Regions from separate parts of the Streptomyces sp. SAS_281 genome, predicted to be linked through region 2. Evidence: riboswitches for the same ligand, from Rfam matches in the RefSeq annotation. Region 2 holds a riboswitch; the other holds the start of a gene.
What was found. Region 2 has a riboswitch for S-adenosylmethionine ahead of thrC (threonine synthase). Riboswitches for the same ligand answer to the same signal wherever they lie in the genome.

Region 1 (15,169 bases), on a different contig from region 2:
GCATCATGCCGACGGGGTCGTAGCGGACCGGGGCGCCCGGGTACGGAGCATGGATGACCTGGCCGTTCCCGACGTACATGGCGATGTGGCTGGCGTCCGCCCGGTAGGCGACGAGGTCCCCGGGGCGGGCCTCGGACAGCGGCACCATGTGCCCCGCGTACCGCTGGGCCTGCGAGGTCCGGGGCAGGCTCACCCCGGCCTGGGCCCAGGCCCACTGCATCAGCCCGGAGCAGTCGAACCCGGAGGGCCCGCTGGCGCCCCACACGTAGGGCCGGCCGAGCGCCTGCTGTGCCGCCAGGACGGCCGCGGCAGCGCGGGAGGAACCCGCCGGGAGCCCGGCCAGCAGCCCGGCGCCCGGGTCGCGTCCGTCGCGCGAGGCGCGGGCCAGGGCGGCCCGCTCGGAGGCCGGCAGCGACCTCAGCAGCTGCCTGGCCCGGGCGAGCTTGCGTTCGACGGTCCGCTTGTGGCGGCTGACGGCCTCCCGGCCGCGCTCCAGGCCGGCCAGCGAGCGGGCGGCCTCGGTCCGGACCTGGGCGAGCGCCCGCTGGGCCTTGCGCAGTTCGGCGAGGGCGGTGGCCCGGTGGGCGTCGGCCATGGTGACGGCGGCGGCCCGGTCGAGGTAGCTGTCCGGGTCCGAGGTGAGCAGCAGGGCCAGCGCGGGGTCGATGCCGCCCGCCCGGTACTCCGCCCGGGCCGCGGAGCCCAGCTCCTCGCGCATCCGGTTGATGCGTTCCTGGCCCCGCGCGGCCCGGTCCTGGGCCCGGCTCACCTCGCCGCGCAGCCGGGTCACGTCCTCGCCGGCCCTGTTGTACTGCTCGGTGGCGCGCTCGGCCTCGGCGTACAGGTGGTCGACGCGGGCCCCGGCGGACTGCGGGGTGTCGTGCGGCTCGGCGTTCGCGGTGGCGGCGCCGAGTGTCGGGGCCGCGGTCGCGGCCGCCGCCGTCAGGACGGTGGCCCGGGCACCGCGGCCGGTACCGGGCTGTGTGGAACGGCGATGGGACCCCACAGGACGCCGCACTCCCTTCCGCTGGACACAGACGCGCGCGGCCCTGCCGCCCGGGTGGGCGGACCGACGTACGGGAGCCGCGACAGCAGGCAGACAGTAGCCGCGTGATCACGGAGCGGACAAAGACACGCCGGACCGGTGGGGGCCACACACAGTGACGCCCCGCCGGTGACCTGTGGTCTCCGGCGGGGCGGGCGTCAGTACGGGGCGCGGAAATTCGCCCGTTCGGGCGCGGTTCAGATGCGCACGGCGGCGTAGATGCTGCCGATGGTGCTCATCGACTCGTAGCGCACGTAGGCGCCGGGGTACGGGGCGTGCAGGACCTGGCCGCCGCCCGCGTAGAGGCCCACGTGCTCGTTGCCGTTGAAGAAGACCAGGTCGCCGGGGGCCAGCTGGCTGACGCCGATCCGGTGGCCCTGGTTGACCTGGGTGTACGTGGTGCGGGTGATGTTGACGCCGGCCTGGGCGTAGGCCCACATGGTCAGGCCCGAGCAGTCGAAGGAGTTGGGGCCGGTGGCCGAGGGGACGTAGGGCTTCCCGATGCGGGTGGCGGCGGCGTTGAGGGCGGCGGCGCCGAGGCCGGACGCGGGGGCCTCGTTGCCCAGGTCGACGCGGGCGCCCGCGTCACGGCTGGCGCGGGCCTCGTCCTGCCGGATCTTCGCCTGCTCGGCCTCGGTGAGGGTGTTGAGGAGGCGGCGCGCCTCGGCCAGCTTCTCCTGCTGCTTCTTCTTCTTCTCGCCGAGCGTCTTGCGGACGGAGGCGAGGTCGCTGAGCTTGTCCTGGGCCTCCTTGCGCTGCTGCGCGAGGGCCCGCTGCTTCTCCTGGACCTTCGACAGGGCCTCGGTCTGCTTGGCCGTCAGCTGGTCGAGCGCGGACGCCTGGTCCAGGAAGCTGTCCGGGTCGGAGGAGAGGAAGAGCTGGACGGAGGGGTCGATACCTCCGGAGCGGTACTGCGCGGCGGCGAGGGAACCGAGGCCGGTACGGAGCTGGTTCAGCTCCCCCTGGCCGCGGGCCACCTTGTCCTGGATCGCGCTGATCTGCTTCTCGAGCTTCTCCTGCTTCTCCTTGGCCCCGTTGTACTGCTCGGTGGCCGCTCCGGCCTGGTGGTAGAGATCGTCGACCTTCGCCTTGACCTCGTTCTTGGTCGGCTTGGGGTCGGCGTGAGCGGCCTGGGAGGACAGGGCGACGGCCGCGGCTGCGGTCGCGGTGAGCACGGTCACACGAGTGCGGCTCGGCTGCTTGGGACGACGGTGGGACGCCACGAAGGCGAGCTCCTTCTTCCTCGAGCCGCCTACCGGATCTGTGGGGGGAGGAGAGATCCCCGGCTCCGTGCACATCACGGACTCGGCGGTTCCTTCGCCGCCACCCCGGATGGGTGATCGACCGCGCGAAGGTTCGAGGCCCGACCCTAGTGACCATCTTGTGATCAGTTCAAATCCTCGCAGGAAAAATCTCGTCACACACGGCACTTCTTTGCCCGCACCCCACGGCGTGTAGCGACGACTTGACGGACCGTTCCCTGATCTCGGGCGAACTCCCCGCAAGAGGCGCTAAACCCGCGAAAGCCGCTTCAGGAGCAAGGCGGACGCAACGGGTCTGGCCCCCGCCTTCGCCACTCCGTCGGCCACCTCGCGGTCGGTGGAGACCACCACCACGGGCCGTCCCGGCGGCTCCGCGCGCGCCAGTTGACGGATCAGCTCGTCGGCGGTGACCCCCGGCTTGCTGAACAGCACCCGCACCCCGCGCGGCGGCGCCAGCAGCACCGGGGCGGCCAGTTCCGCCCCGTCGAACACACACGTCACCTCGGCACCCGTGCGCGCCGCGAGGACCGAGAGCCCGCCGAGCAGCCGCAGCCGCTGCTTCTCCAACGGCATCTGCGGATAACCCGTCTTGGTGACGTTGTAGCCGTCCACGATCAGGTGGGCCTGCGGCAGCTCCAGGAGCTGGTCGAGCAGTGCCGGGTCGGTCTCCGAAAGGGCCCTGGCCGCGATGTCCTTGGGCGACATCCGGCCGGGCTCCACCGCGTCCACACTGTCCGCCGGCCGCATCGACGAGGGCGGCAGCGCCAGTTCCCGCCGCAGCCCGCCGGCCGCTTCGAGCACCGTGTCCAGCAGCAGCCGCAGCCGCATGTCCTCGACGGAGCGCCCTTCCCGGGCCGCCCGGCGGCCGGCCTCGACGGACGCCTCCGCCTCCCCGAGCCGCGCCCTCAGCCGCCGGGTCTCGCTCTCCGCGGCGGACACCTGGGCGGCCGCCTCGGCGCGTACGGTCTCGGTCTCGGCCTTGGACCTGCGCAGCGCCGCCTCACCGCGCTTGACCTCGCTGAGCGCGCTGCGCAGTTTGCGCTGGAGGGAGTCCGCCTCCTTGCGGGCGGCGTCCAGTTCGGCGCGGAGCCGTTCCGTCTCGCTCTTCGTCTGGGCCCTGGCCTCGGCCAGCTCCTCGCGCAGCCGCGCCACTTCGCGCCGGCTCTCCTCGCCGGCCCGCTCGGCGTCGGCGCGCTGGACCTCCTCGCCGGCCGCAGCGACCAGCTTCACCCAGCCCTCGGGGCGCAGGACGTACGCCGCCGCCGCCACGTCCACCGGGTCGGCTGCGGCGGGCGGCGCGCCGGACTCCACGGCACCCGCCAGCTCCGGCTGGGCCTCCCTGAGCCGGTCACCGATGCGGTGGCGGAACCGTTCGTCGTTCGCCACGGCGGCCGCCATGGCGTTCCCGGCGAACTTGGCGCGGCGCGACGCCGTGAAACGGGCGTACTGCCTCAGCTGGGCGGGCAGTTCGGCGACCGTGAGCCCGCCGAACGCGTCGGACACCAGCGCGACGACCCGGCGCCGTACCCCTTCGGGCAGCGGGCGGTCGAGCGCCTCCACGGCGTCATCGGCCCCGTCGGCCGACGCGGCGCCGCCCTCGGGCTGCTCCACCATCCGTCACCCCATTGTGTTGTCTCCGCCCGGCCCCCTCAGGAGTCGGCACCCGGCCTGTCGACGAGCTCGATCTGGTCCACCGCGTTGCACCAACGACAACGGACCGACTCGATGGTCTCACTGACCACCTCGCGTTCCTCGACGCTCGACTCACCGGCCAGGTCGAGGTGCACGTACTCCACGACCTTCGAGGACCGCGTCACGTCGAAGCGCGTGAGGTTCCCGCAGAGCGTGCAGCGCCAGCGAGTGGTGTCGGTCGGCTGGGGAACGGTCGTCATCGTGCGTCCTCTTTCGTCGAGCCGTGAGCTGCCGGACAAGGGTCTCGCGGTGCGCCGTCGAACTGCGGATGTCCACCTGTCACCCTACGGCCTCGGCGCTTACCGCCGGCACGGCGAGGCGGTCTGTCCCGTTCGCTCCGTTTGCGTCATGCTCTGTCCATGATCGATCGGCGGGCCGTTGCGGGCAGGCTCCTGCGCGCGGCCACTTCGGGCGGGCCACCGGTGACGTACGCCCTCATCGCCCTGTGCTGCGCGGTCTTCGTGATCAGCCCGCTCTCCGGCTTCGTCCCGGTGCGCGGCGGTGCCGACGCGCTGCTCGCCGCGCAGGCGGGCTACTTCGAACGGTGGGGGGTGATCCCGAGCGAGCTGTGGGACGGCTCGGCGCCCGCCCTGCTCACCCCGTTCACCGCGCTCTTCGTGCACGGCAGCTGGCTGCACCTGCTGGGCAACATGCTGTTCCTGTACGTGTTCGGCGCGATGGCCGAGGAGCGCATGGGGCACACCGAGTTCGCCCTGTTCTACCTCGGCTGCGGCTACCTCGCGCTGCTCGCGTACGCCGCCGCGCACGCCACGTCCGACCAGACGCTCGTCGGGGCGTCCGGGGCGATCTCGGCGGTGCTCGGGGCGTTCCTCTACCTCTTCCCCCGGGCCCGGGTGACCAGCGTCTTCCCGTTCCTGCTGTTCCTGCCGCTGCGCTTCCCGGCGTGGGTGGTGCTGATCTTCTGGTTCGTACTCCAGTGGCTGGCCGCCGAGGGCGCGGGAAGCGGCCCGGGTGTGGCGTACCTGGCGCACGTGGTGGGCTTCGCGACCGGGTTCCTCTACGCCTGGGTGCGTTATGGGCGTAACGCTAGAGTGAAGTCTCCAGCCACGGCCACCGAGGGAGAAACACAGCCGTGATCACCGCGATCGTGCTCATCAAAACCAGCGTGGACCGGATTCCCGAGATCGCCGAGGCCATCGCCGCGCTGGACAGCGTCAGCGAGGTCTTCTCGGTCACCGGCACCTACGACCTGATCGCCATGGTCCGGGTGGCCAAGCACGACGACCTCGCCGAGGTCATCCCCGGCCGGATCAGCAAGATCCAGGGCGTCGAGGGGACCGACACCCACGTCGCCTTCCGCACGTACTCGCAGCACGACCTGGAGGCCGCGTTCTCCATCGGCCTGGACGCGTAGGGCCGCCCGGTCCTCAGAGCTGGGCGGCGCCCCGGTCCGGCACGCAACGGCCGTCCTCGGTGCGGTACTTCCAGCGCGCCCCGTCGCTCACCAGCTCCCGGACCGCGCGCAGGAAGCGCTCGACGTGCTCGTCCGGGGTCCCGGCGCCGAAGCTGACCCGGATCGCGTTCAGGGACCTCTCGCCGGGCCGGGCCTCCGGCGCGCCGCACTCCCCCGCCTCGCCCGGGTCGCTGCCGAGCAGGGTGCGCACGAGCGGGTGGGCGCAGAACAGACCGTCGCGCACCCCGATGCCGTACTCGGCGGACAGGGCGGCGGCGAAGTGGGAGCTGTTCCAGCCCTCCACCACGAACGAGATCACGCCGACCCGCGGCGCGTCGTCGCCGAACAGCGAGAGCACCTTGACCTCGGGGACCTCGGCGAGCCCCGTCAGGACCTCGCGGACGAGGCGCTGCTCGCGGGCGACCAGCCGGTCGAACCCGGCCTCGGTGAGCGCCTTGCAGGCGGAGGCGATGGAGTGGACGCCGATGACGTTGGGCGAGCCGGCCTCGTGGCGGGCCGCGGTGGTGTGCCACTCGACGTCCACGCCGCCGTCCGCGCGCCGGGCCACCGTGCGCGACGCTCCGCCGCCGGCCAGGTACGGCTCCGCGTCGCGCAGCCAGTCGGCCCGGCCGGCCAGGACGCCCGAGCCGAACGGCGCGTACAGCTTGTGCCCGGAGAAGGCGACCCAGTCCACGTCCAGCTCGGCGATGTCCACCGGGTGGTGCGGGGCGAGCTGGGCGGCGTCCAGGACGATCCGGGCACCGTGCGCGTGGGCGGCGGCGGCCAGCTCCCGAGCGGGCCAGAGCTCGCCGGTGACGTTGGAGGCGCCGGTGACGCAGACCAGCGCGGGGCCGTAGGGCTCCCGGTCGGAGAGGGCCCGCTCCAGGGTGGCGACGGCCTGGGCGGGGGTGCGCGGGGCGTTCAGGTAGGTGACGTGGGCGTCGCGCCAGGGCAGCAGCGAGGCGTGGTGCTCGGTCTCGAAGACGAAGACCTGGCAGTCGGCGGGCAGCGCGGCGGCCAGCAGGTTCAGCGAGTCCGTCGTGGACCGGGTGAAGACCACCTGGTCCTCGGGACGGCAGCCCAGGAACTCCGCCACGGTGGCCCGGCTGGACTCGAAGAGGTCCGTGGACAGCTGCGAGAGGTACCCGGCGCCCCGGTGCACGCTGCCGTAGTACGGGGCGTACGCGGCCACGTCGTCCCAGACCCGCTTCAGCGCCGGGGCGCTCGCGGCGTAGTCCAGCGCGGCGTAGCCGACCTCGCCGCCGGTGACCAGCGGGACGAGGACATCCTCGCCCAGAACCGGCAGCGGGGCACAAAGCGACTGGTCGGCGGCAGCGGTGTAGACAGACATGGCGAACTCCCGTAACAGGCAGGCGAATTCCGCGCGCCGGCGGATACGCGGCAGCACGGAGTGAAAGAGAAGAGGGGTGTGCGGAGAAGGGCCTCGGGCCCTAACGCATTCGCTTGCTCACAAGAGGCTCCCTGAGGACCAAGGACCCCACGGGTGGACGTCACGCGACGTCGAGGGGTCCGCGCTTGCCACAGACCTCGCTGCCTGCGGCCCGGTCTTCACCCGGGGCACCCCGCCACGGACGGAGGGTTGCCGGACAGCGGGCCGGGGCCGTAGTCGCTGTCACTCATGACCTGCGCAGCATCTTGCCATACGTACGGGAACGCGCAAGGCGCAGTCCGCGATCCGGACCGCGCCCCGCTCACATCGCCGCGCTCACGCGTTGCTGGCGACGACCCATCTCTCCAGCACCCGCCCGGCCTCACCCGAGTCGATGGACTCGGCGGCCTTCGCCATACCGGCCCGGATCTGCTCGGTGAGCGACCCCTCTCCCGGGTCCAGCGCGACCAGCGCCGCCGCCGAGTTGAGCAGCACCGCGTCCCGTACCGGCCCGGTCTCCCCGGCCAGCAGCCGGCGCGCCACATCCGCGTTGTACGAGGCGTCGGCGCCGCGCAACGCCTCCACCGGGACCAGGTCGACGCCCACGTCGCGCGGGTCGAAGGACTCCTCGCGGACCACGCCGTCCCGGGCCACCCAGACCCGTGAGGTCGCCGTGGTGGTCAGCTCGTCCAGGCCGTCGTCGCCCCGGAACACCAGGGCGGAGTTGCCGCGCTCGGCGAGCACGCCCGCGACGATGGGGGCCATGCGCAGGTCGGCCACCCCGATCGCCTGGGAACGCACCCGGGCCGGGTTGGTGAGCGGCCCGAGGATGTTGAACGTGGTGGGCGCGCCCAGCTCCGCACGGGCCTTGGCCGCGTGGCGCAGGGCGGGGTGGAACTTCACCGCGAAGCAGAAGGTGATGCCCGCCTCCTCGGCCACCTCCACGACGCGCCGCGGGGACAACTCCAGGTTGACGCCGAGCTTCCCGAGCACGTCGGACGAGCCGCTGGCCGACGAGGCGGAGCGGCTGCCGTGCTTGACGACCTTGGCGCCGGTCCCCGCGATCACGATGGCGGACATGGTGGAGATGTTGACCGTCTTGGCCATGTCGCCGCCGGTGCCGACGATGTCGACGGTCCGGCCGGGCACGTCGATGGTCGTGGCGTGCTCGTACATCGCACGCACCAGGCCGGAGACCTCCGTGACGGTCTCGCCCTTGGCGCGCAGGGCCACCGCGAAACCGGCGATCTGCGCGTCGGTGGCCTCGCCGCTCATGACGCGGTCCATGGCCCACGCGGTGGCGTCGGCGCTCAGGTCCTCGCCGCGCAGCAGGGGGATCAGCACGCTGGGCCAGGAGAAGGCCGCCACGCTGTCGCCGCCGTCCGGGGTCACAACGTTCATGGTCCGCTCCTGGGGTCCACAGCCGATAAGGAAGGGCTCCACCCTATCGAGCCCCCGGGGACGGCAAAGAGCCCCGTCCAGCGGATGGACGGGGCTCTCGCCGTGGCGGTCAGAACGGGTGATCAGTGGTGGCCGTGGCCGCTGGTGATCTCCTTGTACTCCTCGGTGGTGGGCTTGGCGATCTGGTTGTCCTCGCCGTACAGGCTCTTGCTGAGCCGCGCCCGGACCTTGGTGATCGCGGAGACCTTGCGCTCCACGCCGTTCTCGTCGACCGTCGGGCCGATCTCGAGCGGCTTGTACTGCTCGTGCGCGGTGAGCTTGTACCGGGCCTCCGGCGACAGCGGCTCGTGGACCTCGACGAACTCACCGTGCGGCAGGCGCTTGATGAGACCCGACTCGCGGCCGTGCAGCACCTTCTCCTTGTCGCGGCGCTGGAGGCCGAGGCAGATCCGGCGGGTCGCGACGAACGCGATGACCGGGCCGACGAAGAAGGCGATACGGACGAACCAGCTGATCGAGTTGAGCGAGAGGCTGAAGTGCGTCGCCCAGATGTCGTTGCCGCCGCCGATCAGCATGACGAAGTAGATCGTCACCCAGGCGACACCGAGGGCCGTCCGGGTCGGCGCGTTGCGCGGCTTGTCCAGGATGTGGTGCTCGCGCTTGTCGCCGGTGATCCAGGACTCGATGAACGGCCACAGGGCCAGCGCACCGAGCACCACACCGAAGAGGACCAGCGGGATGAAGACACCCAGGACCAGCGTGTGGCCCCAGAGGTTGATCTCCCAGCCCGGCATCACACGGACGAAGCCCTCCGCGAAGCCCATGTACCAGTCCGGCTGGGCGCCCGTGGACACCTGGTCGGGACGGTACGGGCCGATCGCCCAGATCGGGTTGATGGAGGCGATCGCCGCGATGATCGCGATGAAGCCGAAGACCAGGAAGAAGAACCCGCCGGCCTTCGCCATGTACACCGGCAGCAGCGGCATGCCGACGACGTTCTTGTTCGTCTTGCCGGGACCCGCGAACTGGGTGTGCTTGTGGTAGAAGACCAGGATCAGGTGGCCGACCACGAGCCCGAGCATGATGCCCGGCAGCAGCAGGATGTGGATCGAGTAGAACCTCGCGATGATGTCGCCGCCGGGGAACTCCCCGCCGAACAGGAACATCGAGATGTACGTACCCACGATCGGCGTCGACAGGATCGCGCCCTGGGTGAAGCGGACACCCGTACCGGAGAGCAGGTCGTCCGGCAGCGAGTAACCGGTGAAACCGGTGAACATGCCGAGGACGAACAGCAGGAAGCCGAACAGCCAGTTGATCTCGCGCGGCTTGCGGTACGCGCCGGTGAAGAAGACGCGCATCATGTGCACGAACATGCCGGCCAGGAAGATGACCGCGGCCCAGTGGTGGATCTGCCGGACCAGCAGACCACCGCGGACGTCGAAGCTGATGTCCAGCGTCGAGGCGTACGCCTCCGACATCCGGATGCCCTGCATGGGCTCGTACGGGCCGTGGTAAACGACCTCGTTCATGCTCGGGTGGAAGAACAGCGTCAGATACACACCCGTGAGGATGATGATGATGAAGCTGTAGAGGCAGATCTCACCGAGCATGAAGGACCAGTGGTCCGGGAAGATCTTGCGCATGTTGGCCTTGGCGAGGGAGTAGATCCCCAGCCGGCCGTCCGCCCAGTCGGCCACCCGCTCACCGGCGGGCGCCTTGCGGTTGCCCGGCGCCGCTGCGCCGGGCGTGTTCGTCGCAGTACTCATCCGCGCTCCCAGAATGCAGGACCGACGGGCTCTTCGAAGTCACCGAGCGCCTGGAGGTTGCCCTCGCTGTTCACGCCGATCCGCAGCTGCGGGAGGGCGTGGCCGGCCGGACCGAAGATGACGCGGGCGCCGTCGGAGAGGTCGAAGGTGGACTGGTGGCACGGGCAGAGCACGTGGTGCGTCTGCTGCTCGTACAGGCTGATCGGACAGCCGACGTGCGTGCAGATCTTCGAGAAGGCGACGATGCCCTCGTGCGCCCACTCGCGCTCGCGCTTGTCCTTGATGTCGTCCGGCTCGATGCGGATGATCATCAGGGCGGCCTTGGCGATCTGCGTCTGGAAGTCCTCGTCGTGCTCCTCCAGGCCCTCGGGCATGGCGAAGGTCAGCGAACCGACGACGACGTCCTCGGGGCGCAGCGGCTCCATCGTGTTCATGTTGACGAGCTGCTTGCCCTCGGCCCACAGGGTCTTGCGGAGCTTCTTCTCCGGCAGCGGACCCAGGTCGCGCAGCAGCACCACGCCGGAGAGCGGCACCAGGGCCAGCGCACCGAACATCGTGTTGCGGATCAGCTTGCGCCGGCCGAGCGCGGACTCCCGCGCGCCGTCCGCGAAGTCGGACAGGACCTTCGCCTTGACCTCGGGCGACGCCTCGATGGGGTGCCGGTCGTCGGCGACCTCGACGTCGGACATCAGGGTGCGCGCCCAGTGGACGGCGCCCGCGCCGATCAGGAAGAGCGCCAGCCCCAGGGTCAGACCCAGGGAGAAGTTGAGCGCGCTGACATGACCGAACGGGAAGATGAAGACGATCTTGTCGACCGGGAAGATGACGTAGGAGGCGATGAAGCCCACCGTCGCCAGCATGGACAACAGGAACATGAACGCGACGGTGCGCTCGGAGCGCTTCGCGGCCCGCTCGTCGATGTCCTGGATGCGCGGCTTGTGGGCCGGCAGCCCCGGGTCGGCGAACGGGTCGTCGTGCGCCTTGTCTACCGCGTCGTGCGCGGCGCCCTGCTCGTCGGGCAGGTTCTCTTCTGGAATCTCTTGGCTACTCATGACTTCTTGGCCTTAGCGGTGTGGGCCGCGACCCAAATGGCAACTGCGATCAGACCGCCCAGACCGAAGATCCAGCCGAACAGGCCCTCGCTGACCGGACCCAGGCCACCGAGTGCGAGGCCGCCGGGGGACTCGGCTTCGGAGCCGTTCACGGTCTTGACGTAGGCGATGATGTCCCGCTTCTGCTTCTCGGGCATCGTCGAGTCCGGGAAGGACGGCATGCTCTGCGGGCCGGTCAGCATGGCCTCGTAGATGTGCTTCGGGTCCACGCCGTCCAGGTCCGGCGCGTACTTGCCGTTCGTCAGTGCGCCACCCTTGCCGGTGAAGTTGTGGCACTGCGCGCAGTTGGTACGGAACAGGTCGCCACCCTTGGCGATGTCCGCACCCTCAGGGCTGACCTGGCTCTTGGTCGGGACGACCGGACCGGCGCCGAGCGACGCGACGTAGGCCGCGAGCTGGTCGATCTCGGCCTGGCTGTAGATGACCTTCTTCTTCGGTACCTGGGCGCCAGGCTGCTGCGCGGGCATGCGGCCCGTACCGACCTGGAAGTCCACGGCGGCGGAGCCCACGCCGACAAGCTGCGGCCCGTCGGAGGTGCCCTGACCGCCGGTTCCGTGGCAGCTGGCGCAACCGACGGAGTACAGCTTCTTGCCCTCGTCGATGGCGAGGGACTGGGCGGTGTCGTCGGCCTGCGCCTTACTCGCGGGCGCGAACGCGGCGTACAGCCCCCCGGTGGCCGCCAGCGCGAGGAGTAGTACGACGACCGCCGCCAACGGATGGCGTCGTCGTGCGGAGAGCTTTTTCACGGATTACCCCGGTGTCAGGATCTTCTGCGTCGATGCTGGATGTGGTTCGGGCTCGGGCCCGGTTACTTGATCATGTAGATCGTGGCGAAGAGGCCGATCCACACGACATCGACGAAGTGCCAGTAATAGGACACGACGATGGCGGCGGTCGCCTGTTCATGGGTGAACCTCTTGGCCGCGTATGTCCTGCCCAGGACGAGCAGGAAGGCGATGAGACCGCCTGTCACGTGCAGACCGTGGAAGCCGGTGGTCAGGTAGAACACCGAGCCGTACGGGTCGGAGGACAGCGAGAGGCCGTCCTTCTTCACCAGCTCGGTGTACTCGAAGACCTGGCCTCCGATGAAGATCGAACCCATCACGAAAGTGATCACGAACCACGCACGGAGCTTCTTCACATCGCCCCGCTCCGCGGCGAAGACGCCGAGCTGGCAGGTGAGTGAGGAGAGCACCAGGATCGTGGTGTTCGTCGCCGAGAACGGGAAGTTCAGGGCGGACGCCATTTCCTTCCAGTGTTCCGGTCCGGTCACCGATCGCAGGGTGAAGTACATCGCGAAGAGGGCCGCGAAGAACATCAGCTCGGAACTCAACCAGATGATGGTTCCGACGCTGGTGAGGTTCGGTCGATTGACCGACGGGTGCGCGTGCCCGGTTTCTACTGTCGTTGCTGTCGCCACGACCGACATTATGTCGGTCGCTTATCCCGCCCTCACTCCGGGGGGTGCCGTTCGGTGTGTCAGAGGGGTGTGTCCTGCCCGAACGGCCCATGGAAGGGCTGTGCGAACCGGTGCTGACACGCAGTCGGGCGGAGTACGATCCGCGCATCGGACGGCTCTCGCCCACCGAGCGCCCCGAGTGCCCCGAAGACACGGATGTCACGGAGGAACCATGCAGCCGACCGCCACGGTCCTGGTCTACAGCGACAACGCGCACACCCGTGAGCAGGTGAGGCTGGCAGCAGGGCGCAGGCCCGCGGCGGACGTGCCGCCGGTGGAGTTCCTGGAGTGCGCCACCCTGCCCGCCGTCCTGGACGCCCTGGAGCACGGGGGCGTCGACGTCTGCGTGCTGGACGGCGAGACCGCTCCGGCGGGCGGCATGGGCGTCTGCCGGCAGATCAAGGACGAGATCTTCCGCTGCCCGCCGGTCCTGGTCCTCATCGGACGCCCGCAGGACGCCTGGCTGGCCACCTGGAGCCGCGCGGACGCCGCGGTGACGCTGCCGGTGGAGCCGGTGGAGTTCGCGGACGCCCTGGCCGCCCTGCTGCGTACACGGCTGTCCGTGGGGGCCTGAGCCCCCACGGACGGGTCGCACGGTCAGACCTGGGGGCGCAGCCGCGCCGCCTCGACCGTGTCGGCCCGCGGCGCGGTGGTGTCGTTCTTCAGCGCGCTGCCCTTCTGCCACTTGGCCCAGGACAGGTTCCAGTCGCCGTAGCCGTTGTCGAAGGGCGTCATCGTCTCGCCGTCGCTGCCGACGACGCTGACGATGTCGCCCTCGCGCACGGTGTTGAAGAACCACTCGGCCTCGCTGGTGCTCATGCCGGTGCAGCCGTGGCTGACGTTGGCGTACCCCTGCGAGCCGGTGGACCAGGGCGCCGCGTGCACGTATTCGCCACTCCATGTCACCCGGGTGGCCCAGTAGACGTCGAGGTCGTACGAGTCCGAGGACCCGGCGGCGATTCCGATGGACTCACCGCGCATACGTACGTACTGCTCCTTTCCGAGCACGACCTTGACGCCGTTGCGCGTGTCGAAGCCCGGCTTGCCCGTGGTGACTGGGATGGTGTTGATCACTTCGCCGTTGCGGAGCACCGTCATGGAGTGCTCGGAGGCGTCCGTGATGGCCTCTATGCGGTCCCCCGTGGTGATCTTCAACGCCTTGGCGGGGGCTCCGTAGAGCGCGTTGGTGACCTTTATGCCGGTCAGGTTGGAGCTGACTTCGATGTCGGCCTTCGCCGGCCAGTACTCCTTGGGCCGGTAGTGCAGCGTCTTGTCGTCGACCCAGTACCAGGAGCCGGTGACCGCGGGCGTGGAGCGGACCCGCAGTCCGCGCTCGACGGTGGCGCGTGAGGCGTTGTCCGTGACGGGGGCGCTGAGCGTGGCGACGAGGGGCTGGCCGACGCCGTAGGTGCCCGCCCGAGGGCCGAAGGTGACCTCGAGGAACTTGGTGGCCTTGGCGGTGTCGAAGGACATCGTGCGGGTGCCGGGGGCCCCGTCGTCGTCCTCCATACGGACCTTGACGGTGTAACGGGTCCCTGCGGCCAGCGGAGCGGTGGAGTGCCACCGGTGTCCGTCGGCGTCGAGTTCGCCCGCCAGATGGCGTCCTGCGGCGTCCACGGCCGATACGTCGGTGATCCGGCCGTCGTCGGCGTCGACCCGGATCTCCAGGGGCTTGTCGGGGTCGACCTTCTTGCCGCCGTCGGGCGTGTTGAAGGACACCTCGTCGGCCGCGTCGAACGGCTGGGCCGACAGGGGGTGGCCATCGGAATCCCCGCAGGCTGCCGCCCCGGCGACCAAGGTCGCGGCCAGCAGAGTGCAGCTCACTACGGGACGGATGCGCAGCGTGTGGTTCATGGACTCACGCTAAGAACATTCGTCCGTTTCAGCGCGCGGGACGACTGCAAACGGGGGGCCGGCCACTTCTCGTCGAAGTGTCGGCCCCCCGTCAGGTGGAGCGGTGTGCTAGCGGCTGACCGGTCTCACTGGGTGCGGTTCTCACCGCGGTAGTACTCGAACACCCAGCCGAAGAGGCCGATCAGGAGCAGCGGCGCCGAGAAGAACAGCAGCCACCAGCCGAAGACGACGCCCAGGAAGCCGAAGGCACCGCCGATCGCCAGCGAGAGCGGCTGCCAGCTGTGCGGGGAGAAGAACCCCACCTCGCCGGCCTCGTCCGCGACGTCGGCCTCCTTGTTGTCCTGCGCCATCGCGTCGACCCGCCGGGCCGTGAAGGCCAGGTAGAAGCCGATCATGAGGCTCAGACCGAACGCGAGGACCAGCGCGGTGGTGCCGACGGGCTCCTTCGACCACACGCCGTACGTGACGGCCATGACGAGGATGAACAGCGCCAGACCGAGGAACATCTTGCCCTGGATCTTCACTTGCCCGCCTCCTTGCCGCCGGCGAGGGCCTTGTCACCCTCGGAGGCGTGGTCCAGCTGCTCCAGCGCCGTGATCTCCGGGTGGTGCAGGTCGAACGCCGGGGATTCGGAGCGGATACGGGGCAGCGTGAGGAAGTTGTGCCGGGGCGGCGGGCAGGAGGTCGCCCACTCCAGCGAACGGCCGTAGCCCCACGGGTCGTCCACCTCGATCTTCTTGCCGTACTTGGCGGTCTTCCAGACGTTGTAGA
Region 2 (15,169 bases):
GAGAACGGGTACTGGTTGTACAGCCAGGAATACTGCGAGGTCAGCGTCATCGTGGACCGCTTGTGGCCGTTCACCGAGACGTCGAGCGGCGCCGTGATCCCGCCGCCGCCCGGCGCGTCCGGGATGCTGTAGCGCACGGTGACCGCGTCGGCCGCCGCGGGCAGCGTGAACTCCACGTGCTGCCCGGGCGCCAGCTGGACCGCCCGACGCCCCGACGCCTCGGACGGCAGTGTGTACGCGTCCCGGTCCGGCCCGATCACCGTCCCGTCGGTCACCGCGTTCTCGGCCTCCTGCTCCGCGAACGCCACCTTCGCGCCGCGCCCCTGCACCAGCGCGGGATCGAGGGCGGCGCGCGTGACGACCGGGGCAGGGGCGACGGGCCGGGGCCCGGCGAGCGCGGGTGCACCGGCCAGCACGCCGAACCCGACGGCGACCGCGGTCACCGAGGCGACCGTTGACGCGTACAGCCCGGCCCGGCGCGGTCTTCGCACCGCCGCCGCGACAGCGGCGATCTTCCGTGACATCGCATGCCCGTTTCTCTGAGGGAACGACGGGGCTCAACGGCCGTGCGCGCGTGGGGAGACCGCCACCGTCATGAGTGAGGCGACAGTAGGGCGCGCGTCACCCCTCCCACAAGATGCACGCGAGATGTTTCCACTAGTACGCAGAGAAGTGCGTAGCCATGTCAGCTTTTTGCGCAAGCGGCGCAAGGTGGGGACACATGCCTGTCCCCCGCACCCAAGCCAGGAACGGGTGCGGGGGACGGGCGTGCAGAACCTCGCGCGGAGTGACAGTGCCTAGCTCTGCACCGCCTGCCGGCCATGCCACTCCTTGTAGTGAACGGCCAGCGGCGTCTGCCCGTAGGAGGGGAGGCCGTCGCCGAACTTCCGGAGCTTGCCGTACACGTTCTTCAGATCACCCTCGGTGGCAAAGTGCCCGAACTCAATGGCCATCACCAGAACGTCCTCGACGGTCATGACCTCCAGGTCCCGATCGGTCGCAAGGGCTTGGCCACCCTGATCGTCGATGGCGACGATCACTTCGTGCCCCTCGTCCTGGTAGTGCACTCCGTGAGCCACAACTACCGCTTCGCCGAGATCCTTTGAGTTCCGCAGGGCGTCTTCCACCTGCCGGCCTCGCACATCCTCGAAGACTTCGATGACACGAGCCGGGGCTGTCCGTGCCTCAAGGGCGGGAAGAACACGGACGTGTCGACTGCCTGTCAGTCGCGTCCACTTCAGCTTCAGCCCGGGGTACTTCTTGTCCTTGCGCGCGACTTCGTCGCAGACTTCCTGCGGCACGAGCAGCGTCAGATCCGCCTTCTGGAGAACGTCCACCAGCAAACGGTGGACATTCGCACCGACGAAGTGCACGCAGATCACCGCGTCCAGAATGCATAGCGGTTCGTGTTGATCCGGCGAAGCCGTCTCCTTTGACGCTTCCGCGTGCTGGTTGGGCAAGCCCCCACCCCTTCGACATCCCCAGGCGGGGTTACTTTACTCCGGCTTCGCGAGCCCGCGGGCGACCAGCCGGGACAGGTTGGCCCGCCGGGGATTCGGAGGGTCGGGAACGATGCCGGCTTCCGCGAGTCTGGCTTCGGCCTCTTCCGGTTTGCATCCTTCGAGCATGGCCAGAGCCCGCACACCCAGAAGGTTCTGCCGATAGGCGTCAACAGCCCGTTCGAGGATGCGCCTGGGAGCCCGTACGGCCTGGGCGGCGTCCTTTTCCTGCTCGTACGCCGGGCCCCAGCCGTAACGGTGTGCCAACTGCGCGCCGGTCGGCCCGCGCAGGTCGTTCTTCTGCTCGGTCGTGACGAGCGACATCTCCTCCAGCTGAATGAGGATGACGGGAAAGCTGACTCGGAAGTGGCGTGCAAGAAGTGCGGCCGTACGCTCGTCCATCCGGCCACCCTCTGGAAAACTCTCAGCGGCCAGCCAGGATCTGATGCCTTCCCTCGGCGCCAAGAGGTTGCGGGCAAAGGCGTCGCAACGCCTCTCACCCGGGGTTCTTCCGTCGTTCAGCGCATGAACCTGGGCACCGTCATTCCACAACAAGTGCCCGAGCTCGTGAGCGAAACTGAACCGCTGCCGTTCGGGCACGTCGCAGGCACGAACGGCAATGAGAGTCGTGTCGCGAGCAGGGTCGGTGGCGGTGAATCCTTCGGCGCCCTTCGGGAGCCTCAGTACCGCTGTGTCGACACCGGTGAGCTGCTCGATCAGTTCGTCCACGTCGGCAACGGGGGCGCAGCCCAGCTGAAGAGCCTCACGGACCCGTTCGGCCAGCTCACTGGCCTGCAATTCCCCGGGAAGCTGCTGGTCCGGAACCTTTACACGCCCCTGCGGCTTCCGCTGCTGCGTGGTGTTCGTCCCCAGCTTGTCCAGACGGGCATCCAATTCAAGCAGTTCGAGGGTGCGCCGAAGCGCCTCCTCACGCTCCGCGACCGTCACCTCGTCGGTTCTGGCCGCGATCTGGACCCTCTCTCGTACAGGGTCGCCACTGGTGAGCAGCCGCACCGGGATACCCAGCGCGACGGCGAGCCGGTCCAGTTCCACGAGAGTCACGTTGGGACGAGCACCGGTCTCGATACGGGTCAGGGTCGGTTGGGAGAGCTGGGCGCGTCGCGCGAGGTCACGCTGGTTGAGTCCAGCGCGCTCACGTTCGCGGCGGATCCGCTCCCCCACAAGCACGAGATCCACTGAGCACCTCCTTGTTGAATCTATTCTACGGACCTGATTCACGATGGCCAGTCGTATGTCTACCACCCAGGACTGACAGATGGCGCCAGGCGCATTGCCTTACCCGGTCGGCTCCACCGACAGCGTCAACTCCGAGTCCGCGTGCACCGTCACCCGTACGGGCACGAACTCCGTCGCGTCGATCCGGGGCTCCCCCGTGCCCGGGTTCAGCGCGTAGCGCGGGTGCGGGGCGGGGCTGATCTGCCAGCGGAGGCGGTGGCCGGGTGCGAAGCGGTGGGCGGTGGGGGTCATCGGGACCGTCACGTGCACCGGGTCCGGCCCCGTGGTGCGGAGCCGGGCCAGGCCGTCGCAGACGTTGGTCGAGCGGCCCTCCGGGTCCACGTCGCACAGCCGGACGAACACATCGCCGTACCCCGTGTCCGTGGAGGCGCTGACCCGGGCGGAGACCGGGCCGAGGACGGTGAGAGGTCCGGCCAGGGCGGGCCCGGTGAACGTCAGGACGTCCGTGCGCGCCTCCGACGACGCGTTGTCCCGCGCCCCGGCGGTACGGGAGAGCAGCGCACCGCCCAGCGTCGGCACCGGGTCGTCCGGGTCGTGGCGGAAGGAGGCGAGGGGGCCGTTGTCCGTGGGGGCCTGGCGGGTCAGGTGGCCGTCGGCGGTCGGGTACCAGGAAGCCGTGGACGCCTCCGGAGGCCACGCCTCCAGGTCGCGCACCGCCGCCCGCGCGCCGCCCACGTGCACGCGCACCGGTGTCGGGCGCAGACCGGACGGGTCGGCGCACAGGTGGGCCCGGAGCCAGGCCAGGGATTCGGTGAACACCTCGGCCCAGCCCGCCTGGAGCGCCGAGGTGTGGGTCCACGGGCCGACGAGCAGGGACGCCTCGGCGCCCGCCCGGCGCAGCCGGCCGTACTGCGCGAAGGTCTGGTCCACGAGGGCGTCGTGCCATCCGGTGATCAGGGCGACGGGCACGGCCGCCCGGCCCGCCACCCCTTCCGCCGCCCGGGCCAGGGACGCGCCCTCCCAGTACGGGTCGTCCGCGTCCGGGTGGGCCATCGCGTCGTCCAGCCAGGGGATCTCCCCGCCGAGCGCGTCCGCGTACGCCCCGCGCAGCGGACGCGCGGTGACGGCGGAACGCACCCGGCGCCGGAGGCGCAGGGCCGCCCGGACGAACGGGCCCATGCCCCGGTGCTGATACGTCATGCCGGCGCCCACGGCCAGCGCGGTCTCCAGGTCGAGGACGCCGTCCGTGTGGAAGAGGGCGTACGGATCGTGCAGCCCCACCTGCACCACCATGGCCTTCAGCTCCGGCGGCGGATCGAGGGCCAGCGCCCACTGGACGTACCCGAGGTAGCTGGGGCCGACGGTGCCCAACCGCCTGTCGAACCAGGGCTGTTCGCGCAGCCAGGTGACCACCGCCAGGCCGTCGGCGGGCTCGTTGCGCCAGAGGTGGAACGCTCCGCCCGAGCCACCGGTGCCCCGGCAGCTCTGCAGGACCACATGGAAGCCCTGTTCGGCGAAGAGGATGCCGTACTGCGGGGACCACGGCACTCCCCGCCCGTACGGCGTACGGACCAGGAGGGTGGGGAAGTCGCCCTCGGCGCGCGGGAAGTAGTGGTCGGTGACCAGCGGGCTGCCGTCGGCGGCGGGAACCGTCAGTCCGCGCTCCACACCCACCTTGTGGCGCGCGGCGGGCAGCCCGCGCCAGGAGGCGCGCATCAGCCGGGAGGCGAGCGGCGGCTTCGCGGACGACGGCGTCCATGCGGCCCGGGGGCGGGCGTCGTGCGTCGGTCGGGTCATCTTCGCCTCCATCGGTACGTCATACGGCGGCGCGGCAGCACCGCTCTCCATTCTCGTACTAAGTACGAGAATACTGGATGCTTGGATGGACCGCGGAGGCGACCCGGGTGAGAGAGGCTGACAACGTGACCCGCACCGAAGGTGCCGGAGGCATCGATCCGCGCGTGCTGTGGCGGGAGCAGGACCGGCCCCGGCGCGGGCGCCGACCCGCGTTCAGCCGCGAGGCGATCACGGCCGCCGCCGTCGCCGTCGCGGACGCCGAGGGGATCGACGCGGTCACCATGCGGCGGGTCGCCGCCGAGGTGGGCGCCGGCGTCATGTCGCTGTACAGCTACGCCCCTGACAAGGAGACGCTGCTCGACCTGATGGTCGACCACGTCTCCGGCGAGCTGCCCACGTCGGACCCGCTCACCGGCGACTGGCGCGCCGACCTGAAGACCATCGGCCGCCACCAGCGCGCGAACATGCTCCGCCACCCCTGGCTGCCCGCCGCCGTGCAGGCCCGCCGGTCCCTGGGTCCCCGCACGCTCGCCTTCGTGGAGCGCGCGCTGGCCGCCCTGCGGCCCAGCGGGCTCGACGGGGCGGCCCGTCTGGAGGTCTTCGCCCAGCTCACCTCGTTCGTGGCGGCCCAGGTCGGCTACGAGGTCGGCCGGGCGCGGGCGGCCCAGGACCCCGGCCGGAACGCCGCCGAGGCGCTCTACCTGGCCGAGGTCGCGGCCGACGGCGACCATCCGGAACTGGCCGAGGCCCTGGCGACGGCGGGCCGGCCCGTCACCCCCGACGCCATGTTCGACCGCTTCCTCACCCGCCTCGTGGACGGCCTCGACGCGGGCTGAGCCCGTACCCGTACACACGACGACGCCGGCCCCCGGGGACGAATCCCCGGGGGCCGGCGTCTTGGTACTGCTGGAACTGCTGACCCGTCAGGATCAGAAGTCCATGTCACCGCCCGGCATGCCGCCCGGAGCGGCCGCGGCGGCCTTCTCCGGCTTGTCGGCGATGACGGCCTCGGTGGTGAGGAACAGCGCGGCGATCGACGCGGCGTTCTGCAGGGCGGAGCGCGTGACCTTCGCCGGGTCGAGAATGCCCTCGGCGATCATGTCGACGTACTCACCGGTCGCGGCGTTGAGGCCGTGACCGATCGGCAGGTTGCGCACCTTCTCCACGACGACGCCACCCTCGAGACCACCGTTGACGGCGATCTGCTTCAGCGGGGCCTCGAGCGCGAGCTTGACGGCGTTGGCGCCGGTCGCCTCGTCACCCGAGAGCTCCAGCTTCTCGAAGACGGCCGAAGCCTGGAGCAGAGCCACGCCACCACCGGCGACGATGCCCTCCTCGACGGCGGCCTTGGCGTTGCGCACCGCGTCCTCGATGCGGTGCTTGCGCTCCTTCAGCTCGACCTCGGTGGCGGCACCGGCCTTGATGACGGCCACGCCGCCGGCCAGCTTCGCCAGGCGCTCCTGGAGCTTCTCGCGGTCGTAGTCCGAGTCGGAGTTCTCGATCTCGGCACGGATCTGGTTGACGCGGCCCTGGACCTGGTCGCTGTCACCGGCGCCGTCGACGATCGTCGTCTCGTCCTTGGTGATGACGACCTTGCGGGCGCGGCCGAGCAGGTCGAGACCGGCGTTCTCCAGCTTGAGGCCGACCTCCTCGGAGATGACGGTGCCGCCCGTGAGGATGGCGATGTCACCGAGCATGGCCTTGCGGCGGTCGCCGAAGCCCGGGGCCTTGACGGCGACGGACTTGAAGGTGCCGCGGATCTTGTTGACGACCAGGGTCGACAGCGCCTCGCCCTCGACGTCCTCGGCGATGATCAGCAGCGGCTTGCCGGACTGCATGACCTTCTCCAGCAGCGGAAGGAGGTCCTTCACGTTGCTGACCTTGGAGTTCACGATCAGGATGTACGGGTCGTCCAGGGACGACTCCATGCGCTCCATGTCGGTGGCGAAGTACGCCGAGATGTAGCCCTTGTCGAAGCGCATACCCTCGGTGAGCTCCAGCTCCAGACCGAAGGTCTGGGACTCCTCGACGGTGATGACGCCTTCCTTGCCGACCTTGTCCATGGCCTCGGCGATGAGCTCGCCGATCTGGGTGTCGGCGGCGGAGATGGAGGCGGTCGAAGCGATCTGCTCCTTGGTCTCCACGTCCTTGGCCTGCTCCAGGAGGGCGGCGGAGACGGCCTCGACGGCCTTCTCGATGCCCCGCTTGAGAGCCATCGGGTTCGCACCCGCGGCCACGTTGCGCAGACCCTCGCGGACGAGCGCCTGGGCGAGAACGGTGGCGGTGGTCGTACCGTCGCCGGCGACGTCGTCCGTCTTCTTGGCGACCTCCTTGACCAGCTCCGCACCGATCTTCTCGTACGGGTCCTCCAGCTCGATCTCCTTGGCGATGGACACACCATCGTTGGTGATCGTGGGGGCGCCCCACTTCTTCTCGAGGACGACGTTGCGACCCTTGGGGCCAAGGGTGACCTTGACGGCGTCGGCGAGCTGGTTCATGCCGCGCTCGAGACCGCGCCGGGCCTCCTCGTCGAACGCGATGATCTTGGCCATGTGAAGTGGTCCTCCCGGACAGGGGTGGATTGCTCCGGACCGAGTGGCGCCCGCGACGGACGGCCTGCGTGCCCTGCGGTTCCTTCCCCGCCTGGCGTGCGGGCCTCACCGGCCCGGTCCAAAAATTCTGTCACTCTCACCTGGAGAGTGCTAAGCCCAATGATTAGCACTCGACCCCGTTGAGTGCAAGCGCCCAAGGCTCCTTGAGGGGTGGTGGTCGGGCGACGGGAGGGCGCAAGCGCCTCCGGCCGGAGTGCGGACAACCTCCGACCGCCCCCGGCGCGCTCCCGGCACGACGAAGGGCCCGTACCCCTAGGTACGGACCCTTCGTACGAGCGTGGCGTCGCGGCCGACGTGCCGTGCCGCGCTTCAGCCGACGGCGAGCTTGACCATGTCCGCCTGCGGCCCCTTCTGGCCCTGCGAGATCTCGAACTCGACCCGCTGACCTTCTTCGAGGGTGCGGTACCCGTCCATCTGGATCGCGCTGTAGTGGACGAATACATCCGCACCACCGTCGACCGCGATGAAGCCGTACCCCTTCTCCGCGTTGAACCACTTGACGGTGCCCTGAGCCATGCCTAACTCCCCTGTAACGTGTGTGCGCCGAAGCGCGTCGACCGCGGCTGAATGTATCTGCCCAACTGCCCTGTGCGACAGGTCAATCGGACGACAATTCTGCGCAGCACCGATCGCCCGAATACGGGGAATTCATGAGCTTGCGGGGCAAGTCGGGCCCGGCAAAGGTGACTTATGGAACAAGAGGCCCGGGCACATTGGCTGCTTCTGATCGTGGCGCGGCGCATTCTCATATGCGAGGGGCACGGGCAGCGAAGGGGACTTCCCACACTCTACCCCGCTCAACCATGCAGAATTGCCCCCTCCGCTTCTCTCGCGGAGGGGGCAATTACGGTGACGCAGAGGAGTCGTTGACTCAGCAGCCGCCGGCCACGGCGGGGATGATCGAGACGCCGGCACCGTCCGGGGTCGCCGCGTCCAGGCCGCCTTCAAAGCGCACGTCGTCGTCGTTGACGTACACGTTGACGAAGCGGCGCAGCTTGCCCTGGTCGTCCAGCACGCGGGCGGCGATGCCCGGGTGGTCCTTCTCCAGCGAGGCGATGACCTCGGAGAGGGTCGCGCCCTCGGCCGGAACCTCGGCCTGGCCGCCGGTGTAGGTGCGGAGGATGGTGGGGATGCGGACCTTGACGCTCATGGCGGTGCCTTCCTGAATTCTCGGGTGGTCAGCTGGTGGCGAGTCCGGCGGCGCGGAAGGCGTCCAGGCTCGGGCGGATCGTGGCGGTCGCCTGTGAGGTGTCGGCCACCGCGTCCAGCGTCTTGAGGCCGTCACCCGTGTTCAGGACGACGGTGGTGAGCGCCGGGTCGAGCAGGCCGGCGTCGATCAGCTTCTTCGTCACGCCGACCGTCACCCCGCCCGCCGTCTCGGCGAAGATGCCCTCGGTGCGGGCCAGCAGCTTGATCGCGTCCACGACCTGCTCGTCGTTCACGTCCTCGACGGCGCCGCCGGTGCGGCGGGCGATGTCCAGGACGTACGGGCCGTCGGCCGGGTTGCCGATCGCGAGGGACTTGGCGATCGTGTTCGGCTTCTGCGGGCGGACCACGTCGTGACCGGCCTTGAAGGCGGTGGAGACCGGGGAGCAGCCCTCGGCCTGGGCGCCGAAGATCTTGTACGGCTTGTCCTCGACCAGGCCGAGCTTGATCAGCTCCTGGAGGCCCTTGTCGATCTTCGTGAGCTGCGAGCCGGACGCGATCGGGATGACGATCTGGTCGGGCAGCTGCCAGCCGAGCTGCTCGCAGATCTCGTACGCCAGCGTCTTGGAGCCCTCGCCGTAGTACGGACGCAGGTTGACGTTGACGAACCCCCAGCCCTCGCCCAGCGGGTCACCGATGAGCTCGGAGCAGAAGCGGTTGACGTCGTCGTAGTTGCCCTCGATGCCGACCAGCTCACCGCCGTACACCGCGGCCATGACGACCTTGCCCTGCTCCAGGTCGTGCGGGATGAACACGCAGGAGCGCAGGCCCGCCCGGGAGGCGGCGGCGCCGACCGCACCGGCGAGGTTGCCGGTCGAGGAGCAGGAGAGCGTGGTGAAGCCGAAGGCGCGGGCGGCCTCGACGGCGATGGCGACGACGCGGTCCTTGAAGGAGTGCGTCGGGTTGCCCGAGTCGTCCTTCACGTACAGGCCGCCGGTCACACCCAGCTCGCGGGCGAGGTTGTCGGCCTTGACCAGCTTGGTGAAGCCGGGGTTGAGATTGGGCTTGTCGGCCACGTCGGCGGGCACCGGCAGCAGCGGCGCGTAGCGCCAGATGTTGTTCGGGCCGGCCTCGATGCGCTTCTTCAGCTCGTCGGGGGAGCCGCTCGGCAGGTCGTACGCCACTTCGAGCGGCCCGAAACAGGACGCGCAGGCGAAAATGGGACCGAGTGCGAACCGTTCACCGCACTCGCGGCAGGAAAGGGCCGCGGCGGGACCGAGGTCCACGGAAGATTCGGTGTTCGCTGCGACAGTCTCAACAGCCATGATGGCGAGGCCCTTTCTCCTCATCTTCCTCACGACGCGTTTCGCCGCGAGACGGAATTGGCACCTTCCCCACCTGACCTCGCGGTCGGCAGGAGGGTTGCCGGGACTTCAACGGGCCGTTCCCTCTGTCCCTCTGGATGAGCGCTGTGGCGACGGATCATGGATCCGCGCGTTTGTCGGCGGACCGACCCCGGCATGCGATGGCCGTCCGCGTTGTTCAAGACTGTAACCGAAGGACCGGACGGGTGAGATAGCCGTCCGTACCGCGAGATGGATCACATACAGGGAGTATCGACCGTGCTCGAAGAGGTCGAACGCTGGCTGACCAGGCGTTCCTGGTCGGCCGCCGACCACCCGCCGGCGAGTGTGCGGACCGCCGCGAACGGTACGGGCGTCAGCGTCGTTCTACCGGCACTCAACGAGGCCGCGACCGTCGGGGACATCGTCGCGACGATCCGGCGCGAGCTGATGGAGCGCGTTCCGCTGGTGGACGAGCTGGTCGTGATCGATTCGGGCTCCACGGACGCCACCGCCGAGGTCGCCCGCCGCGCGGGCGCCCGCGTCGTCCACCGCGACGCGATCCTGCCCCGCCTCCCCGCCGTCCCCGGCAAGGGCGAGGTGCTGTGGCGGTCGCTCCTGGTCACCAGCGGCGACATCCTGTGCTTCATCGACGCGGACCTGAAGGACTTCTCGGCCGACTTCGTCTCCGGCATCGTCGGCCCGCTGCTCGCCCGCCCCGAGGTGCAGTTCGTCAAGGCGATGTACGACCGGCCGCTCGGCGAGCTGCCGGGCCAGGGCGGCCGCGTCACCGAGCTGGTGGCCCGCCCCCTGCTGAACCTGCACTGGCCGCTCCTCGCCGGCTTCGTCCAGCCGCTGGGCGGCGAGTACGCCGTACGCCGCTCGCTCCTGGAGCGGCTGCCGTTCCCGGTCGGTTACGGGGTCGAGCTCGGCCTGCTCGTGGACGCGCTGCACACCGTGGGCCTCGACGCCCTCGCCCAGGTGGACGTCGGCGTCCGCGTCCACCGCCACCAGGACGGCCAGGCGCTCGGCCGGATGGCCGCCGCGATCTACCGCACCGCGCAGGTGCGGCTCTCCCGGGGCCATCTGGTGCGGCCCGCGCTGACCCAGTTCGAACGGGGACCGGACGGATTCGTTCCGCACACCTACCCGGTGGACACGCAGGAGAGGCCGCCCATGTGCGAGATCGAGGAGTACGTGGCACGCCACGCGGCCTGATCACGACCCATCCCGTCCGACTTCGTACGTTTGGGCGGATCGGGTTCGGGCTAGATTCCGGCCATGGTCTCCGAGCACGCCCCCCAGCCCGCTGCCCAGGTCCTCGTCGCGTCCAACCGCGGCCCCGTCTCGTACGCCCTGGGCGACGACGGCACCCTCGAAGCGAAACGGGGCGGAGGCGGACTCGTCTCCGGCCTCAGCGCCGTCGACGACAAGATGTGGGTCTGCGCCGCCCTCGGCGACGGCGACCGCGAGGCGGTGCGCCGAGGGGTCGGCGAGCCGGGCGTCCGGATGCTCGACATCGACGCCGGGGTGCACGCCGACGCGTACAACGGCATCGCCAACTCCGTGCTGTGGTTCGTCCACCACATGCTGTACCAGACGCCCGTCGAGCCCGTCTTCGACGCGGAGTTCCGCAGGCAGTGGGCCTCCTTCGAGACCTACAACCGCGCCTTCGCCGAGGCGCTGGCCGAGGAGGCGGGCGAGGGAGCGGCCGTCCTCGTGCAGGACTACCACCTCTCGCTGGTCCCCGGCATGCTCCGCGAGCTCCGCCCCGACCTGCGGATCGGCCACTTCTCACACACCCCGTGGGCGCCCGTCGACTACTTCCGGCTGCTCCCCGACGACATCGCCGAGCAGCTGTTGCGCGGCATCCTCGGCGCCGACCGCGCCGCCTTCCTGACCCGCCGCTGGGCGGACGCCTTCATCGGCTGCTGCACGGAGTTCCTCGGCGGCACCGGCCACACCCGCGTCGGCGTCCACGGCCTGGGCGCCGACGCCGGATTCCTGCGGAGCCGCGCGCACGAGGCGGACGTGGACGAGCGGATGGCGGCCCTGCGCGAGCAGATCGGGCCCGACCGGAAGACCGTCGTCCGGGTCGACCGCACGGAGCTGTCCAAGAACATCGTCCGGGGCCTCCACGCCTACCGCACCCTGCTGGACGAACACCCCGAGTGGCGGGAGCGCGTCGTGCACGTCGCCTTCGCCTACCCCTCGCGCCAGGACCTCGCGGTCTACCGGGAGTACACCGCGGAGGTCCAGCAGGTCGCCGACGCGATCAACAAGACGTACGGCACGGCCGCCTGGACCCCGGTCGTCCTGCACGTCAAGGACGACTTCGCCCGCTCGCTCGCCGCTTACCGGCTGGCCGACGTCGCCCTCGTCAACCCGATCCGCGACGGTATGAACCTGGTCGCCAAGGAGGTCCCGGTCGTCTCCGACGAGGGCTGCGCGCTGGTCCTGTCGCGGGAGGCCGGCGCGTACGAGGAGCTGGGCGAGCACGCCTTCACGGTCAACCCGTACGACGTCTCCGCCACGGCCGACGCACTGCACGAGGCGCTGACGCTCCCGGACGACGTACGGGCCGCCCGCACGGAGCGCCTGGCCGAGGCGGCCACCGCGCTGCCGCCGCAGCAGTGGTTCCTGGACCAGCTGGAGGCGCTGCGCCGCGGTTAGGCGAGCCGGTCGGCGAGTTCCCGCAGGTACTCCACGACCGCGCCGGGCCCGGGCAGGGCCAGGTCGGCGCGCTCGGCGAGCTCCGGCACCTCGGCGCTCCCGCTGCAGATGAGCAGCCCGGGCACGGGGTCCGCCTCGTCCGTGCGCAGATTCTCCACGGCCGCGTACGCGGCGAGGTCGCCCAGGTCGTCGCCCGCGTACAGCACGGACGTGGCGCCGATCTCGCGCACGTACTCGGTGAGCGCGACGCCCTTGTCCATGCCCGGCGGCCGCAGCTCCAGGACCAGCCGCCCCGGTTCGACGATCAGCCCGTGCAGCGCGGCCAGCGCGCCGAGGGGCCCGCGCAGCGCGTCGAACGCGGCCTGCGGGTCGGCGGCGCGCCGCGTGTGCACGGCGAGGGCGCGGCCCTTGTCCTCGGTCCAGGTCTCGTCCCGGAGGCCGGACTCCGCCAGCACGCCGGGGAGTTCCGCGCGCACGGCGTCGACACCCGGGTGCGGGGCGGGGGCGTGCACGGTCCCGGTCACGGCGTCCCAGCGCTCGGCCCCGTAGTGCCCGAGCACGACGAGGTGGTCGAGCCCTTCGACCCCGGCGACCCCGGCGTACCGCACGGCGACGTCGGCGGGGCGGCCGGTGATCACGGCCACGGACGCGACCTTCGGCGCGAGGGCGGCGAGCGCCGCCACGGCTCCGGGGTGCGCCCGCGCCTGCTCCGGGTCCGGCACGATGTCCGCCAGCGTCCCGTCGAAGTCGAGCGCGACGAGGGCCTCGGCCGGTCGGGCGAGGATGGCGTCCAGACCGGTGCGGCCTGCGATTGTCTGTGGGGTGCCCATGTGCCTGAGCGTATCGCCGCGCGTCCCCGATGCGGGGAGGCAGATCAAGCCCCTGCGGCGTCTGAGCAGCGGGGCCCGGGGCAGCGCCCCGAAACCAAGCCCCTGCGGCGTCTGAGCAGCGGGGCCCGGGGCAGCGCCCCGGTGCCGGGAAGGGGCGGGGTGGGGAACAGGCCCGCCGCAGGCGTACCGCGCCCGCTCGCGCCCCTACCGCCTCCCCCGCCGAGCCTCCCGCACGCGCCGAAGGCGATTCACCGTCACCGGGTCCTCCTCCAACGCCCGCCGGTCGTCCAGCAACGCGTTCAGCAGTTGGTAGTACCGAGTGGGCGACAGCCCGAGCCGCTCCCGGATCGCCCGCTCCTTCGCCCCCGCCCCCGCCCACGACTGCCGCTCCACCGCCAGCACCGCGCGATCGCGGTCGGACAGCGGCGCGGACTCGGCAGGGCCGTTCGGGGGGTGGGCGGTCATATCAGCCAATATATGGCGCGACCCGCCCCCGCGGAACGCGGAGGCTACTCCGCCGCCTCCGCCTGCGTGGCGTCCCGCGATATCCGGTCCAGCACACTCTCCGGGTTCGCCCCCGGCTGCACCGCCTTGCCGATGTTCTCCTTGATCGACTCGCTCGCCGCCGCCCAGGACGTCTTGCCGAACGGGTAGAACTCCGACTCCGGCAGCGCCGCCAGGAACTGGTGCAGCGGCTTGTACTTGGCGTCGTCCTCCATGGCCGCGGACGCGCTGCCGGTGACCGGCAGCATGTCGTACATGTCGGCGAACTCGATCACGTTCTTGTCGGTGAACAGGAAGTCGAAGAACTTGCCGATCTCGACCCGGTGGTCGTTCTGCTTGAAGCCCATGATCCAGTCGGCGACGCCCATCGACCCCGCGGTGGGGCCGTGCTCGCCGGGCAGCGGGACCATGCCGACCGCGACGCCCTGCTTCTGCGCCTCGTCCATCAGCGTGGGGTGGCCGTTGAGCATGCCGACCTTCCCCTTCGAGAACTCCTCGAACGCCTTCGCGCGGTTCAGCTCGCCGGGGGCGACCGGGCCGACGAGGCCCTTGTCCACGAGGTTCGACTTCAGCCAGTCGAACGTCTTGGCGTTCTCGTCGGAGGCGATGTCGTACGAGCCGACCTCGTCGGTGTAGCCGCCGCCCCCGCTGAGCATCCACATCAGGGTCTCGGCCTGGGACTCCTCCGGACCGAGCGGCAGCGCGAAGGGGTAGGACACCCCGCGCTGCTTGAGCGCGGCGGCGTCGCCGGCTATGTCGCTCCAGGTCTTGGGGGCGTCGAGGCCGGCCTGCGAGAAGAGCTTCTTGTTGTAGAAGAGCAGCCGGGTGGAGGCGACGAACGGCAGCCCGTACTGGATGCGGTTGACCTGCCCCGCCTCGATCAGCTTCGGCAGGAAGTTGGCCTGGGTCGGGATGCTCAGCATGTCGTCGGCGGAGTAGAGCTTCCCGGCCTTCGCGTAGTCCGCGTAGGCGCCGATCTGCGCGATGTCGGGGGCCTTGCCGTCCTTGACCATCTTGGCGACCTCGCGGTCGACGTCGGTCCAGGGCAGGACGGTCACCTCGACCTTGATGCCGGGGTGGGACGCCTCGAAGCTGCGGGCGATGCCGTCCCAGTACTTGTCGGACTTGTTCGCCTCGCTCGTGCCGTAGTCGGCCGCGACCAGCTTCAGCGTCACATCGCCGGAGCCGCCGTCCGCGCCGCAGCCCGACAGCGTCGCCGTCATCCCCAGTACGGCGACAGCCGCCGTCAGTCCCAAGTAACGCCGCTGCACAGCTCTGTCCATCCTCGTCGATCGCACTGCCCGCGGCTACCGCGTCTGTGCGGGGCGCTCCGGGTGAGCTGCGATTTTGCCCGCCACCGGCATAGAGGTCTACACCACGGAGGTCTCGCTTCCACAACGCAGCAGCATTGCACGGGACCTGTGGCGACTGCTAAGTAGGTCTCGACGTAAGGGCCTTATTGGTCCAGACCTTCAACCGACGGCACGTCAGTTCCCGTACCAGCCCACCCCGTCGCGCCCGACCCGCCCAGCACGAGGAGCCGCTCCGCATGTCGCGTACCGCATCTG

Region 1: it holds a riboswitch for S-adenosylmethionine, as region 2 does, so the genes downstream of both, ACN6LM_RS23720 (aminotransferase class V-fold PLP-dependent enzyme) here and thrC (threonine synthase) in region 2, are expected to answer to the same signal.

The regions. Positions count from the first base shown of each region.
Region 1 covers NZ_JBMNDO010000067.1:7,079-22,247, reverse strand. The annotation lists gene ACN6LM_RS23750 (NlpC/P60 family protein) at 1-1,006, opposite strand, end outside; gene ACN6LM_RS23745 (NlpC/P60 family protein) at 1,243-2,268, opposite strand; gene ACN6LM_RS23740 (NYN domain-containing protein) at 2,557-3,918, opposite strand; gene ACN6LM_RS23735 (hypothetical protein) at 3,957-4,199, opposite strand; gene ACN6LM_RS23730 (rhomboid family intramembrane serine protease) at 4,359-5,096, shown strand; gene ACN6LM_RS23725 (Lrp/AsnC ligand binding domain-containing protein) at 5,093-5,374, shown strand; gene ACN6LM_RS23720 (aminotransferase class V-fold PLP-dependent enzyme) at 5,388-6,764, opposite strand; SAM riboswitch class IV at 6,941-7,058, opposite strand; gene trpD (anthranilate phosphoribosyltransferase) at 7,140-8,204, opposite strand; gene qcrB (cytochrome bc1 complex cytochrome b subunit) at 8,327-9,973, opposite strand; gene qcrA (cytochrome bc1 complex Rieske iron-sulfur subunit) at 9,970-11,025, opposite strand; gene qcrC (cytochrome bc1 complex diheme cytochrome c subunit) at 11,022-11,831, opposite strand; gene ctaE (aa3-type cytochrome oxidase subunit III) at 11,894-12,514, opposite strand; gene ACN6LM_RS23690 (response regulator transcription factor) at 12,717-13,118, shown strand; gene ACN6LM_RS23685 (Ig-like domain-containing protein) at 13,142-14,398, opposite strand; gene ACN6LM_RS23680 (cytochrome c oxidase subunit 4) at 14,524-14,922, opposite strand; gene ctaD (aa3-type cytochrome oxidase subunit I) at 14,919-15,169, opposite strand, start outside.
Region 2 covers NZ_JBMNDO010000059.1:23,487-38,655, reverse strand. The annotation lists gene ACN6LM_RS22220 (glycosyl hydrolase family 28-related protein) at 1-524, opposite strand, end outside; gene ACN6LM_RS22215 (hypothetical protein) at 798-1,460, opposite strand; gene ACN6LM_RS22210 (helix-turn-helix domain-containing protein) at 1,497-2,696, opposite strand; gene ACN6LM_RS22205 (CocE/NonD family hydrolase) at 2,796-4,493, opposite strand; gene ACN6LM_RS22200 (TetR/AcrR family transcriptional regulator C-terminal domain-containing protein) at 4,619-5,329, shown strand; gene groL (chaperonin GroEL) at 5,423-7,045, opposite strand; gene ACN6LM_RS22190 (cold-shock protein) at 7,415-7,621, opposite strand; gene ACN6LM_RS22185 (MoaD/ThiS family protein) at 7,977-8,255, opposite strand; gene thrC (threonine synthase) at 8,284-9,576, opposite strand; SAM riboswitch class I at 9,594-9,720, opposite strand; gene ACN6LM_RS22175 (glucosyl-3-phosphoglycerate synthase) at 9,874-10,812, shown strand; gene ACN6LM_RS22170 (alpha,alpha-trehalose-phosphate synthase (UDP-forming)) at 10,876-12,267, shown strand; gene otsB (trehalose-phosphatase) at 12,264-13,097, opposite strand; gene ACN6LM_RS22160 (DUF3263 domain-containing protein) at 13,302-13,562, opposite strand; gene ACN6LM_RS22155 (ABC transporter substrate-binding protein) at 13,607-14,884, opposite strand; gene ACN6LM_RS22150 (SIS domain-containing protein) at 15,151-15,169, shown strand, end outside.